2 regions of the Mesorhizobium monacense genome follow, and region 2 is predicted to be linked to the other one. Evidence: predicted binding sites of a transcription regulator. Region 2 holds the regulator's gene; the other holds the start of a gene.
The links. The regulator PhoB, encoded in region 2, activates phosphate uptake and scavenging genes when phosphate is short. The targets are predictions, from matches to a motif close to TGTCATNNANCTGTCAT.
Positions count from the first base shown of each region.

Region 1: a site for PhoB is predicted at 2,372-2,388, ahead of AC1RUK_RS17695 (LTA synthase family protein). Genes of this name have one in related genera too.

Region 1 is NZ_CM165567.1:3,604,974-3,610,822, reverse strand. Features, by position in the region: gene AC1RUK_RS17700 (hypothetical protein) at 33-251, opposite strand; gene AC1RUK_RS17695 (LTA synthase family protein) at 396-2,321, opposite strand; gene fabD (ACP S-malonyltransferase) at 2,599-3,540, shown strand; gene fabG (3-oxoacyl-[acyl-carrier-protein] reductase) at 3,602-4,339, shown strand; gene AC1RUK_RS17680 (acyl carrier protein) at 4,542-4,778, shown strand; gene fabF (beta-ketoacyl-ACP synthase II) at 4,813-5,849, shown strand, end outside.
Region 2 is NZ_CM165567.1:6,601,064-6,606,912, reverse strand. Features, by position in the region: gene AC1RUK_RS31665 (sugar ABC transporter permease) at 1-814, opposite strand, end outside; gene xylF (D-xylose ABC transporter substrate-binding protein) at 963-2,003, opposite strand; gene AC1RUK_RS31655 (ROK family protein) at 2,270-3,511, shown strand; gene AC1RUK_RS31650 (DUF6881 domain-containing protein) at 3,540-3,893, shown strand; gene phoB (phosphate regulon transcriptional regulator PhoB) at 3,921-4,610, opposite strand; gene phoU (phosphate signaling complex protein PhoU) at 4,627-5,337, opposite strand; gene pstB (phosphate ABC transporter ATP-binding protein PstB) at 5,376-5,849, opposite strand, start outside.

The DNA of each region.
Region 1 (5,849 bases), 3.0 Mb from region 2:
GAAATCCAAATCAGATAGTCGGCCAGAGAGCGTTACCAGGTGCATCCCGGCCACTTGATAAGCACGCTGTGCCCGTAGGCAGCCTCCCTATCGTCATATGATTTAACGACCGACCATACTGGATTGCCGTTGTCGTCGGTCTCGCTGTTCACCATGACTGAAACGATATGGTCCGGGTACCTGGCGCCCTCGACTGCCGTCAGCCTGTCGCGAACGCGCGCCTTTTCCTCGTCGGTCAGGTGTCGTTTCATGAAAGAAGCCTCCACCTCTTTCGGCTAAGCATACAGGAGTTCGGCTCGCCATGCGACAGGTCGATGCCGATTGACGGTAGGGCAAATCTCAAAACTGAGACACTACCGCCGTCCTTGGCGTCGCAGGGTCGAAGAACACCAGGCTCAACTGGTGTGGGCGACCGCCTTGTCCACCGTCTCGGGGAAGAAGTCGGGTGCTGCCCGGCGCTTGCCGAACATCATGTCGTATTGCAGCAGGCGGAAATCGTTGATCGCCGGGTCGATCTTCTTCTGCCGCGCCCAGTCGGGCGTCGCCTCGCCGGCCGGCGTCAAGAGCAGGTTGCGGTCGACGACGCGGTAGCGTTCGCGCAGTGCGCCGAGGAAGCCGGTATAATAGGGGTGCGTGATGCCCGCCGTGGTCAGGATGTGGTAGGGCAGGAAGGCCGGGCTGACCGCGCCCATGTCCTCGGCCGGGCCGGTGCGGTTCGACCAGATGATCAGCGGCGTCTGGTGATGCTCCAGCATCTGGTCGGCCGGTTCCTTGCGCGGTGCGACATTGTCCTTCATGAAGCCGGTCTCGACATAGACCGGTCCGAGCGGCGGCAGATGGTCGCCGAAGAAGGCGATCACCGTCGGCCGCTCGCGTTTCCTCGCCCATTCGATCAGGCGCTCGAGGCCGCGGTCCGCATCGGCGGAGCCTTCGGCGAAGCTGAGCAGCGATTCCCGCGCCCATGTGCTGATCGGCGCCTGCACCTTGTGGGTCGGATTGTAATAACGATACGGCTCGTAGGGACCGTGGTTCTGCAGGCTGACGGCGAAGAGGAAGACCGGGTCTTCGCTGGCGTCGGCTTCGCGTATGATCTCGTCGGTCATCGCCGCGTCGGAGGCCAGCGGCCCGCGCTTCTGCATCGGCGGCAGCGTCTCCTCCGAGCGGAAGTCGGTGAAGCCGAAATCGGCATAGACCGCGCCGCGGTTCCAGAACCAGTTGGTGCCGGGGTGAATGGCGCGCGCCCTGTAGCCTTCACTCTTCAGGAAGGTGGCCAGCGAGGGCGTCGGCGAGCGCACATATTGCTGGTAGGGGATGGAGCCGGCCGGCAGGAAGGCGTTGGAAAAGCCGGTCAGCGCCTCGAACTCGATGTTTGCGGTCATGCCGCCGAATTCGGGCGAGAACATGTAGCCCGAGCGCAGCGCCCGCACATTGGGGATCGGATCCGGCGTGATGGTGACACCGGGCAGCTTGGTCGAATCCCAGAAGGATTCGCTCATCACGATGATGATGTCGGGCTTGTCGGCCGGCACCGATGTCGTCACCCCGGGCCTGTCGATCGCCGCGATCGCCTTGTCGGAATAGCCCGCCGGCGCCGAGACTTGCGCCATCGGCACGTTGAGCGCGAAGGCCAGCGCGAAACCGTTGGAGGCGTAGTTTTCCTTCTGGTCCCACATGATCGGGATGATCTGCAGCCGGTCGCGGGTCCACGAGAAGGTGGCGTAATCCATGATCGAGACGAAGAAGGCAAGCAGCGGCACGGTCAGCGTCAGCCTGGCAAGGCGCCCCTTGCGGCTGAGGACCGGCACCCGGCGCCGCCACTGCCGCCAGCCATAGACGAGCAGCGACAGGCCGCCGACGATGCCGATCGCGATGGCGAGAGCAGTCATCGGCCGCTCGCGCACCAAAAGTGGCATCAGCGACATGATCTGGCGTGAATACAGAAAATCGGTCGGATAGAGCGGGTCGCCGAGATAGTGCGACTTCTGGTGGCCGACAAAGGCCAGCGCCAGCGTCAGCGGCGCCACGATCATCAGGCTCTGGTGGCTGCGGCCGAGCACGGCGTCAAGGCCGATCAGCACCAGCGCGAACACGATGATGGTGGTCCAACCCGGTTTGAAGGGTTGCAGGAAGAATCCGACCGTGCCGTAAAAGTCGCCGCGCACGATCCATTCGATGGCAAAAACCAGTATGGCGGAGACGAGCAGGCTGATCAGGCCATAGCGGACGACGGGCCACTTCCGCCCCGGCAGATAGCCGGTGGACGGATCGCCTTCCAGAAACTGCGGCGCGGGTTTGGTCACGCCTTTCCTGATCCTTGCCACTTCACTTCCCCCGGCCACGCAACGCGTCTTTCCCACTCGCGTCACTGATCTGTCATAGAACTGTCATGCAAAAGCTAGCGGCTGTGGCGAAAATAAGAAGAGCCAGCAAACGATTCGTGAGCGGTTTTCATCAGGTGTGATCGCCAAAAAGGCTTTCGGAACAGGGACTCGGTCGGTTTTCCCGGCCGCAACGAAGGCTGAAACGCTGCCCGCGGGCTTGACTTGGCCGTCCGCCTTGCGTCACAGGCAGGGAAAACCAGCCTCTGGAGAAGCCCAAATGGCCGTCGCATTCACCTTTCCGGGACAGGGCAGCCAGGCTGTCGGCATGGGCAAGGACCTGGCGGATGCCTTTCCCGAGGCGCGCAAGGTCTTCGAGGAGGTCGACGACGCGCTCGGCGAAAAACTGTCGAAACTGATCTGGGAGGGTCCGGAAGAGACGCTGACGCTGACCGCCAACGCCCAGCCGGCGCTGATGGCGGTGTCGCTGGCCGCGATCCGGGCGCTGGAGGCGAGGGGCTTTTCGCTGAAGGACAAGGTGTCTTACGTCGCCGGACATTCGCTGGGCGAATATTCCGCCCTTGCCGCCGCCGGCTTCGTTTCGGTCGCCGATGCGGCGCGGCTGCTTCGCGTGCGCGGCAACGCCATGCAGGCGGCGGTGCCGGCCGGCGAGGGCGCCATGGCGGCCATCATCGGGCTGGAACAGGCAGATGTCGAAGCCGCCTGCACTGAAGCCGCTCAAGGCTCGGTTTGCCAGGTCGCCAACGACAATGGCGGCGGCCAGCTGGTCATTTCAGGCGCCAGGGCCGCGGTCGAGCTGGCGGCGAAACTCTGCACCGAAAAGGGCGCCAAGCGGGCGCTGATGCTGCAGGTCTCGGCGCCCTTCCATTCCGCGCTGATGGCGCCGGCGGCCGAAATCATGCGCGAGGCGCTGGCCAGCGTGGCGAAGAACGCGCCGGTGGTACCGGTCGTTTCCAACGTCACAGTCACGCCGACCAGCGACCCCGACGAGATCGCGGGCCGCCTGGTCGAACAGGTGACCGGCCGCGTGCGCTGGCGCGAAACGGTGGAATGGTTCGGCGCCAATGGCGTTGCGACGCTCTACGAAGTCGGCGCCGGCAAGGTGCTGTCGGGACTGGCGCGACGCATCAACCGCGATGTCGCCACCGCCGCCGTCGGCACGGCGGCAGACGTCGAGGCGGCGCTGGCGACGCTTGCATAATCCACTGGCGATTTGACCCCACCCATGTGAAAGGGTGTCCTCTGAGATTCAGGAGACAAAAATGTTCGAACTGACCGGCCGAAAGGCGCTCGTCACCGGCGCAACCGGAGGCATTGGCGAAGCGATCGCCCGCGTGCTGCATGCGCAGGGCGCCATCGTCGGCCTGCATGGTACCCGCGTCGAAAAGCTGGAGGCGCTGGCCGCTGAGCTCGGTGACCGGGTCAAACTGTTTCCGGCCAACCTGTCCGACCGCGACGAGGTCAAGGCGCTCGGCCAGAAGGCCGAGGCCGATCTCGAAGGTGTCGACATCCTCGTCAACAATGCCGGCATCACCAAGGACGGCCTGTTCGTGCGCATGTCGGATGCCGACTGGGATGCGGTGCTGGAGGTCAACCTCACCGCTGCCTTCCGGCTGACCCGCGAACTCACCCATCCGATGATGCGCCGCCGGCATGGCCGCATCGTCAACATCACCTCGGTGGTCGGGGTCACAGGCAATCCCGGCCAGGCCAACTACTGCGCTTCGAAGGCCGGCATGATCGGCTTTTCCAAGTCGCTGGCGCAGGAGATCGCCACCCGCAACATCACCGTCAACTGCGTCGCTCCGGGCTTCATCGAATTGGCCATGACCGACAAGCTCAACGACAAGCAGAAGGAGACGATCATGGCGGCGATCCCGACCCGGCGCATGGGCACCAGCGCCGAGGTCGCCTCTGCGGTCGCCTATCTCGCCTCCAATGAAGCGGCCTATGTGACCGGCCAAACCATTCATGTGAATGGCGGCATGGCCATGATCTGACGGACCAAGGTCCGGCGGGTTGTGAAAAGGCCCATTTCGGCTTGGACCTCGGCCATTTTTCGTGTAATGCGGCCCGCAACCCGGCGGTTCGGGCAAAAACCGGTCCTGTTTGTTGTGTTTCCGGCAGGACCATCTTTCAGCTTGATTAGCGGCATTCCGCCCGCTAACGAAGACAGACAACCAAAAGACGAGGATGCCCCAAATGAGTGACACCGCAGAGCGCGTCAAGAAGATCGTCATCGAGCATCTTGGCGTCGACGCCGACAAGGTGACGGAGCAGGCCAGCTTCATCGACGATCTGGGCGCTGACAGCCTCGACACGGTCGAACTCGTCATGGCCTTCGAAGAAGAATTCGGCGTCGAGATCCCGGACGATGCGGCCGAGACCATCCTGACCGTCGGCGATGCCGTGAAGTACATCGACAAGGCCTCGGCCTGAGGCTTTTCGCAGGCATTACCGGGGAGGACCTGCGATGAGGCGTGTCGTCGTCACGGGCCTTGGCCTGGTTTCGCCGTTCGGCATGGGCTTCGAGCATAGCTGGAAGGAACTGCTGACCGGCCGCAGCGCTGCCAAGCGCGTCACCGAGTTCGAAGTGGAGGATCTTGCCTGCAAGATCGCCCACGTCATTCCGCGCGGTGACGGCTCCAACGGCACGCTCAATCCCGAAGCCGTGCTCGAGCCGAAGGAACTTCGCAAGATCGGCGACTTCATCCTGTACGGGATCGCGGCCGCCGACGAAGCGCTGAAGGATTCCGGCTGGGAGCCCCAGACCGAGCAGGCGCGCTGCGCCACGGGCGTCATGATCGGCTCCGGCATCGGCGGCCTCGAGGGCATAGCCGAGAACGCGCTGATCCTGCACGAGCGCGGGCCGCGCCGCATAAGCCCGTTCTTCATTCCGGGAAACATCATCAACCTTGTGTCGGGCCAGGTGTCGATCCGGCACGGGCTGAAGGGCCCCAACCACGCCGTCGTTACCGCCTGCTCGACCGGCGCGCATGCCATCGGCGATGCTGCCCGGCTGATCATCTTCGGCGATGCCGATGTGATGCTGGCCGGTGGCGCCGAGGCGCCGGTGACCCGGCTTTCGCTTGCCGGCTTCGCCGCCTGCCGGGCGCTGTCGACCGAGCGCAACGAGACGCCGGAAAAAGCCTCCCGTCCCTATGACCGCGACCGCGATGGCTTCGTCATGGGCGAGGGCGCCGGCGTCGTCGTTCTCGAAGAGCTCGAACACGCCAAGGCGCGCGGCGCGAAAATCTATGCCGAGGTCACCGGCTACGGCTTGACCGGCGACGCCCACCACATCACCGCGCCCGCCGAGGATGGCGACGGCGCCTTCCGCTGCATGACGGCGGCGCTGAACCGGGCCAAGCTGTCGCCTGCCGACGTCGACTACATCAACGCGCACGGCACCTCGACCATGGCCGACACGATCGAGCTCGGCGCGGTCGAGCGGCTGGTCGGCAACGCGGCGTCGAAGATCTCGATGTCGTCGACCAAGTCGTCGATCGG
Region 2 (5,849 bases):
ACTGGCGCACGATGCCGACCGGCCATGGATAGGAATTGGCAATCCACACCGCGCCAAGGATGGCGGCGCAGGCGACCACGCCAAGGAATGTCTCTGCCCACACCGGGCGCAGCGGGAAGTTGAACCGTTTGCGCTGCGAGCGGCCGTTGAGCAACGCGAAGGCGACTGCCGCGCAAGCCACGACACCGACGATCCAGCTGGCGGTGGCGCCAATGGAGCCGCGCGGGCCGCCGCCCATCAGCTGGAAGGTGGCGTCGAGCGGCGCGACCGTGCGGCCGCTGGTGATCAGCCACGCCATGCCGCGCCAGACCAGCAGGCCGCCCAGTGTCACGATGAAGGCCGGCACCTCCATATAGGCGATGATGAAGCCCTGGAACGCGCCGATCAAAAGGCCGAGCGCCACGCCGACGGCGAGTGCGATGATCCAGAGCCAGGGATTACCGAGCTGGAAGCCGATGACCCGAATGAGGAATTCGGCCTGCGCCACGCCCATGATCATGCCGATCACGCCTTCGACGGAGCCGACCGAAAGGTCGATGTTGCGCATGACGATGACCAGCACCATGCCGGTCGCCATGATCGCCACCGACGAGGTCTGCACCGACAGGTTCCACAGATTGCGCGGCGTCAGGAAAAGGCCGCCCGACAGGAGGTGGATGCCGATCCAGATGACCAGCAGCGCGCCGACCATGCCGAGCATGCGCGTGTCGAGTTCGGTTGCCTTGAGGAAACGTCCGACGGCGCTGAGCTCGGCAGCCCGCGCCCGATCCGCGGCCGCATTGGCGACCGGCGTGTTGGAAGCCGTATCGGTCATGATGTCCTCCCACCGGTCTGCCGTCTGGCGCGGTTGCCGGAACACGATGCTATTTGCTTTCCCGGCTCAATTGAAGCGGAAAGCCCCTTTGAGAAACGCCGCGGCTTTAGGGCCGCGGCGCCGAACTCGCTACCGGTATCGGCCGGCTTTAGTTGCAGGCCGCGACGCTGCCCGCGGCGACACCAGCGCAGACCTCGTCCTTCTTGATCCAGCCGGCGTCGATGACGACATTGAGGTTGTCCTTGGTGATCGCGACCGGCGTCAGGAACAGCGACTTGACGGTGTTGCCGCCCGGCGTGGTGAAGTCCTTGACGCCGGCGATGTCGGTCATCTGCTTTCCGTCGGCCAGCTGCGAGGCTATCTCGGCGGCGTTCTTGCCGAGCTCGCGCGCGTCCTTCCACACCGACACGGTCTGCGTGCCGAGCGCGATGCGGTTCAGCGCGGCGTGGTCGCCGTCCTGGCCCGAGACCGGAACGGTTCCGGCCAACCCTTGAGCCGTCAGCGCGGCAACGACACCGCCGGCGGTGCCGTCATTGGCCGCCACCACCGCATCGACCTTGTTGTCGTTGGCGGTCAGGAACTGTTCTATGTTCTTCTGCGCATTGGCCGGCAGCCAGCCATCCGTATAGGCCTCGCCGACATTCTTGATCTTGCCGCCGTCGATGGCTTCCTTCAGCACTTCCATGGAGCCGGCGAACAGGAAATCGGCGTTCGGATCGGCGCCCGAACCCTTGATGAAGACATAGTTGCCTTCCGGCTTGACCTTGAACACTTCGCGGGCCTGCATGCGGCCGACTTCCTTGTTGTCGAAGGTCAGGTAGAAGACGTCCTTGTTCTCGATCAGTCGGTCGTAGCCGACGACCGGAATGCCTTCGTCAAGCGCCTTCTGCACCGCCGGCCCGATGGCCGAGGCGTCCTGCGCCAGCACGATCAGCGCATTCGCACCCTGCGAGATCAGGCTTTCGACGTCGGTCAGCTGCTTGCCGGGATTGGACTGCGCGTCGGCGGAAATGTACTTGTCGCCGGCAGCCTCGATCGCCGCCTTCATTGCCGCCTCGTCGGTCTTCCAGCGCTCTTCCTGGAAGTTCGACCATGACACGCCAATGACCTTGTCCTTCGCCTGCGCGACCGACGCCAGTGTCAGCGACATGGCGACACCCGCCAGCATGGCGACTGCAAATTTCTTCATGATATCCTCCCTGCGCCGCGCGCGGCGCGACAAAACTGACCCGAAGGTCGGCACAAGGCTCTATTTTTTCGAGCCTCGAAAAAATACTGATGCAACGATGAAGCGCTGTCAACATCGATTCTGATGGATTTTGATGGGTCGGTGACTTTTTTTCGAGTCTCGGAATAAATAAATGACAGGGCTTCCCACTTCTGCCAATATTCAATGAGCGCGTCGACGGCTTTCGACGTCACGAAAGGCTGCGGCGGCAGGGAGGAACGCAGGCCATGTCGGTTGGAATCCGCCACGACGATCTACGCCGGCGCAACCGGGCGATGGTGATTTCGGCTGTGCGCCGGGCCGGCCAGCCGTCACGGACTGAGATCGCCGCGACCACCGGCCTCAGCCATTCGACCATTTCGGCGATCTCGTCGGACCTGATCCAGGAAGGCATCCTCACCGAGAGCAAGCCGAGCGAGACGGCTTCACTGAAGCGCGGCCGGCCGCAGGTCGGCCTCGGCCTCAATCCGGAAGCCACGGCGGTGATGACCGTGGTGCTGTCGCTGAACTTCCTCTCCGTCGCCGTCATCGATTATGCCGGACAGGTCATTGCCGAGGAACAGCGCCGCCTCGACACGCTGACCATGCCGCGCGACGAGCTGATCGGCGAATGCACGGCAATAGTCCGGCGCCGGTTCGAGGATCCGGACCTCGATGTGCGCAGCGTCGCCCGCATCGCGATGGGCATCCAGGGCATCACCGACACCCATGCCCGCGCCATGCTGTGGTCGCCGATCACGTCGCTGACCGACATCCCCTTTGCCGACATTCTGGAAGGCGAATTCGGCATTCCCGCCACCATGGAAAACGACTGCAACATGATGGCGGTGGCGCTGCAATGGCGCGATCCCGACCGCTACCGCGACGATTTCATCGCCATCCTGCTCTCGCACGGCATCGGCATGGGGCTGGTGCTGAAGGGCGAACTGTTCACCGGCACTCATTCGTCCGGCGGCGAGTTCGGCCACATGATCCACCGGCCGGGCGGTGCGCTCTGCCGCTGCGGACGGCGCGGCTGCGTCGAGGCCTATGCCGGCAACTATGCCATCTGGCGCAACGCCAGGATGATGAGCGAGGATGCCGAACCGGTCGATGTCGGCGATGCCGACATGCGCGCGCTCGCCGCGCGGGCGCGCGAGACCGACGGCCCGGAGCGCGAAGCCTATCGCAAGGCCGGCGAGGCGCTCGGCTTCGGCCTTGGCAGCCTGTTCGCACTGATCGACCCGGCACCGGTCGCCATGGTCGGCGTCGGCGCCGCCGCCTTCGATCTGATCGAACCGGCGCTGCGCGAGGCGATTGCCCAGACTGCCGGCGGCCAGCACTCGAAATCGATCTCCTTCGACACCGAGCCGAATGAGTTGCCGCTGATCCGCGAGGGCTGCGCCATGCGCGCGCTCGGCTTCGTCGACCAGGAGATTTTTGCGCCGGGCGTCCAGCAGCGAACGGTCGCCGGCAAGAGCGTTGCCTGAAACGTCAGACCCCCAATCGTGAGCGTCTATGATGAAGAGCTACCGTAACCGGCATGGCGTGACATATTACCTGCCGGACTTCGGCCCGCCAGTCCGTTGGCTTTCTTGCGCCGATGTCTCGTCCCGTGAAACTGATCTTCCCGTCGTGTCCTACTTCGAATGCGACGCCGAAAATCTTGGTTGTCGGGCAATGCACATTTACGCAGATGGTCGCGTGCTCCTCGCCTATCCCGGCGGTCTCGACGGCGATCACTTGCCCGAAGGGGAACTGCCGCCGGTGGGAGAGGTCGACGACCCAGATGGCGCGCAAACCCGCGAGACCACCAAACCCGAGTTCGATGCTCTGTGGGCTGTACTGTCTCGCTTAGAAAGTAGCGCGTGAATCCCGATCTGTCGGGATGGAAGGGTCCTAATCTTCCCTGATGGCGTAGCCGGCGCCGCGGATGGTGCGGATGACGTCGGGCATGCGGCCATTGTTGACCGCCTTGCGCAGCCGGCCGACATGCACGTCGACCGTGCGCTCGTCGATATAGATCGTCTCGCCCCAGACATTGTCGAGCAGCTGGCTGCGCGAAAACACCCGGCCCGGATGCCGCATCATGAATTCGAGCAGTCGGAACTCGGTCGGTCCGAGCCTGATCTCGCTCTTCTTGCGGTAGACCCGGTGCGACTCGCGATCGAGCACGATGTCGCCAACCTTCAGCATGCTGGACAGCACTTCCGGCTTGGCGCGGCGCAGCAGCGCCTTGACCCTGGCCATGAATTCCGGCGTCGAGAACGGCTTGACCAGATAGTCGTCGGCGCCGGTGGAGAGGCCCCGCACGCGGTCGCTCTCTTCGCCACGCGCCGTCAGCATGATGATCGGCAGCCGCTCGGTCTCGGGCCGCATCCTCAGGCGCCGGCAAAGCTCGATGCCGGAAACCGCCGGCACCATCCAGTCGAGCACCAGAAGATCGGGCACATTCTCCTGCAGGCGGATCTCGGCCTCGTCGCCGCGCGTCACCACCTCGACCTGGTAGCCTTCGGACTCCAGATTGTAGCGGAGCAGCACCCCCAGCGGCTCCTCGTCCTCCACCACCATGATGCGTGGCGCGATCATCGGTCGGTTACCCCTGTCATGCCGCCGGCGCGGACATCGCCGTCTCGTCCTGTTTGGGACGATTGGCGGGCAATTGCGAGCCGGTCAGAACGTAGTAGGCGTTCTCGGCAATGTTGGTGACATGGTCGCCGATGCGCTCCAGATTCTTGGCGCAAAACAGCAGATGCGTGCAGGCCGTGATGTTGCGCGGATCCTCCATCATGTAGGTCAGCAGCTCGCGGAACACCGACGTGTACTTGACGTCGATGCGCTCGTCGTCGTTCCGAAGCTTGGCGAGTGCCGCAGCGTCGGCGGCGGCGTATTGCTCGATCACCCGTTGCACCTGGACCAGCACCAGCTGCGCCATCACATCGATGGAGTGCGAGAGGTCGCGCGGCGTGACGCTGAGGCCGACGGTGCCGACGCGCTTGGCGATGTTCTTGGCAAGGTCGCCGATGCGCTCAAGATCGCCGGCCATGCGGATCGAACCGACCACCGCGCGCAGATCGTTGGCCATCGGCTGGCGCTTGGCGATCAGCGTGATGGCGCGGTCGTCCAGCTCGCGCTGGCGCGCATCCATGATGGCGTCGTCTGAGACGACGCGCTGCGCCAGCGCATTGTCCGATGTCAGCAATGCACGGGTTGCCCCGCCGACCATCGAGCCGGCCAGTTCGCCCATGTCGGAGATCAGCTTGCTGATCGCCCCGAGATCCTCGTCGAAAGAGGCGACGGTATGATGTTCACCCATGATCCTGTCCTCGTGCCTGAAAATTGCCGCCGGACCGCTCAGCCGAACCGGCCGGTGATGTAGTCCTGCGTGCGCTTGTCGTCGGGGTTGGTGAACATCTTGTCGGTGGCGCCCTCCTCGACCAGATAGCCGAGGTGGAACATGGCCGTGCGCTGCGACACGCGCGCCGCCTGCTGCATCGAGTGCGTGACGATGACGATCGTGTAATTCTGGCGCAGCTCGTCGATCAGCTCCTCGACGCGGGCCGTGGCGATCGGGTCGAGCGCCGAGCAGGGCTCGTCCATCAGGATCACTTCCGGCGACACGGCGATGGCACGCGCGATGCACAGGCGCTGCTGCTGGCCGCCGGAAAGGCCGGTGCCGGGCTCTTGCAGGCGATCCTTCACCTCGTTCCAGATCGCCGCCTTCTTCAGGCTCGATTCGACGATCTGGTCCATGTCGGCCTTGCGCTTGGCCAGCCCGTGGATGCGCGGGCCGTAGGCGACGTTCTCGTAGATCGACTTCGGGAACGG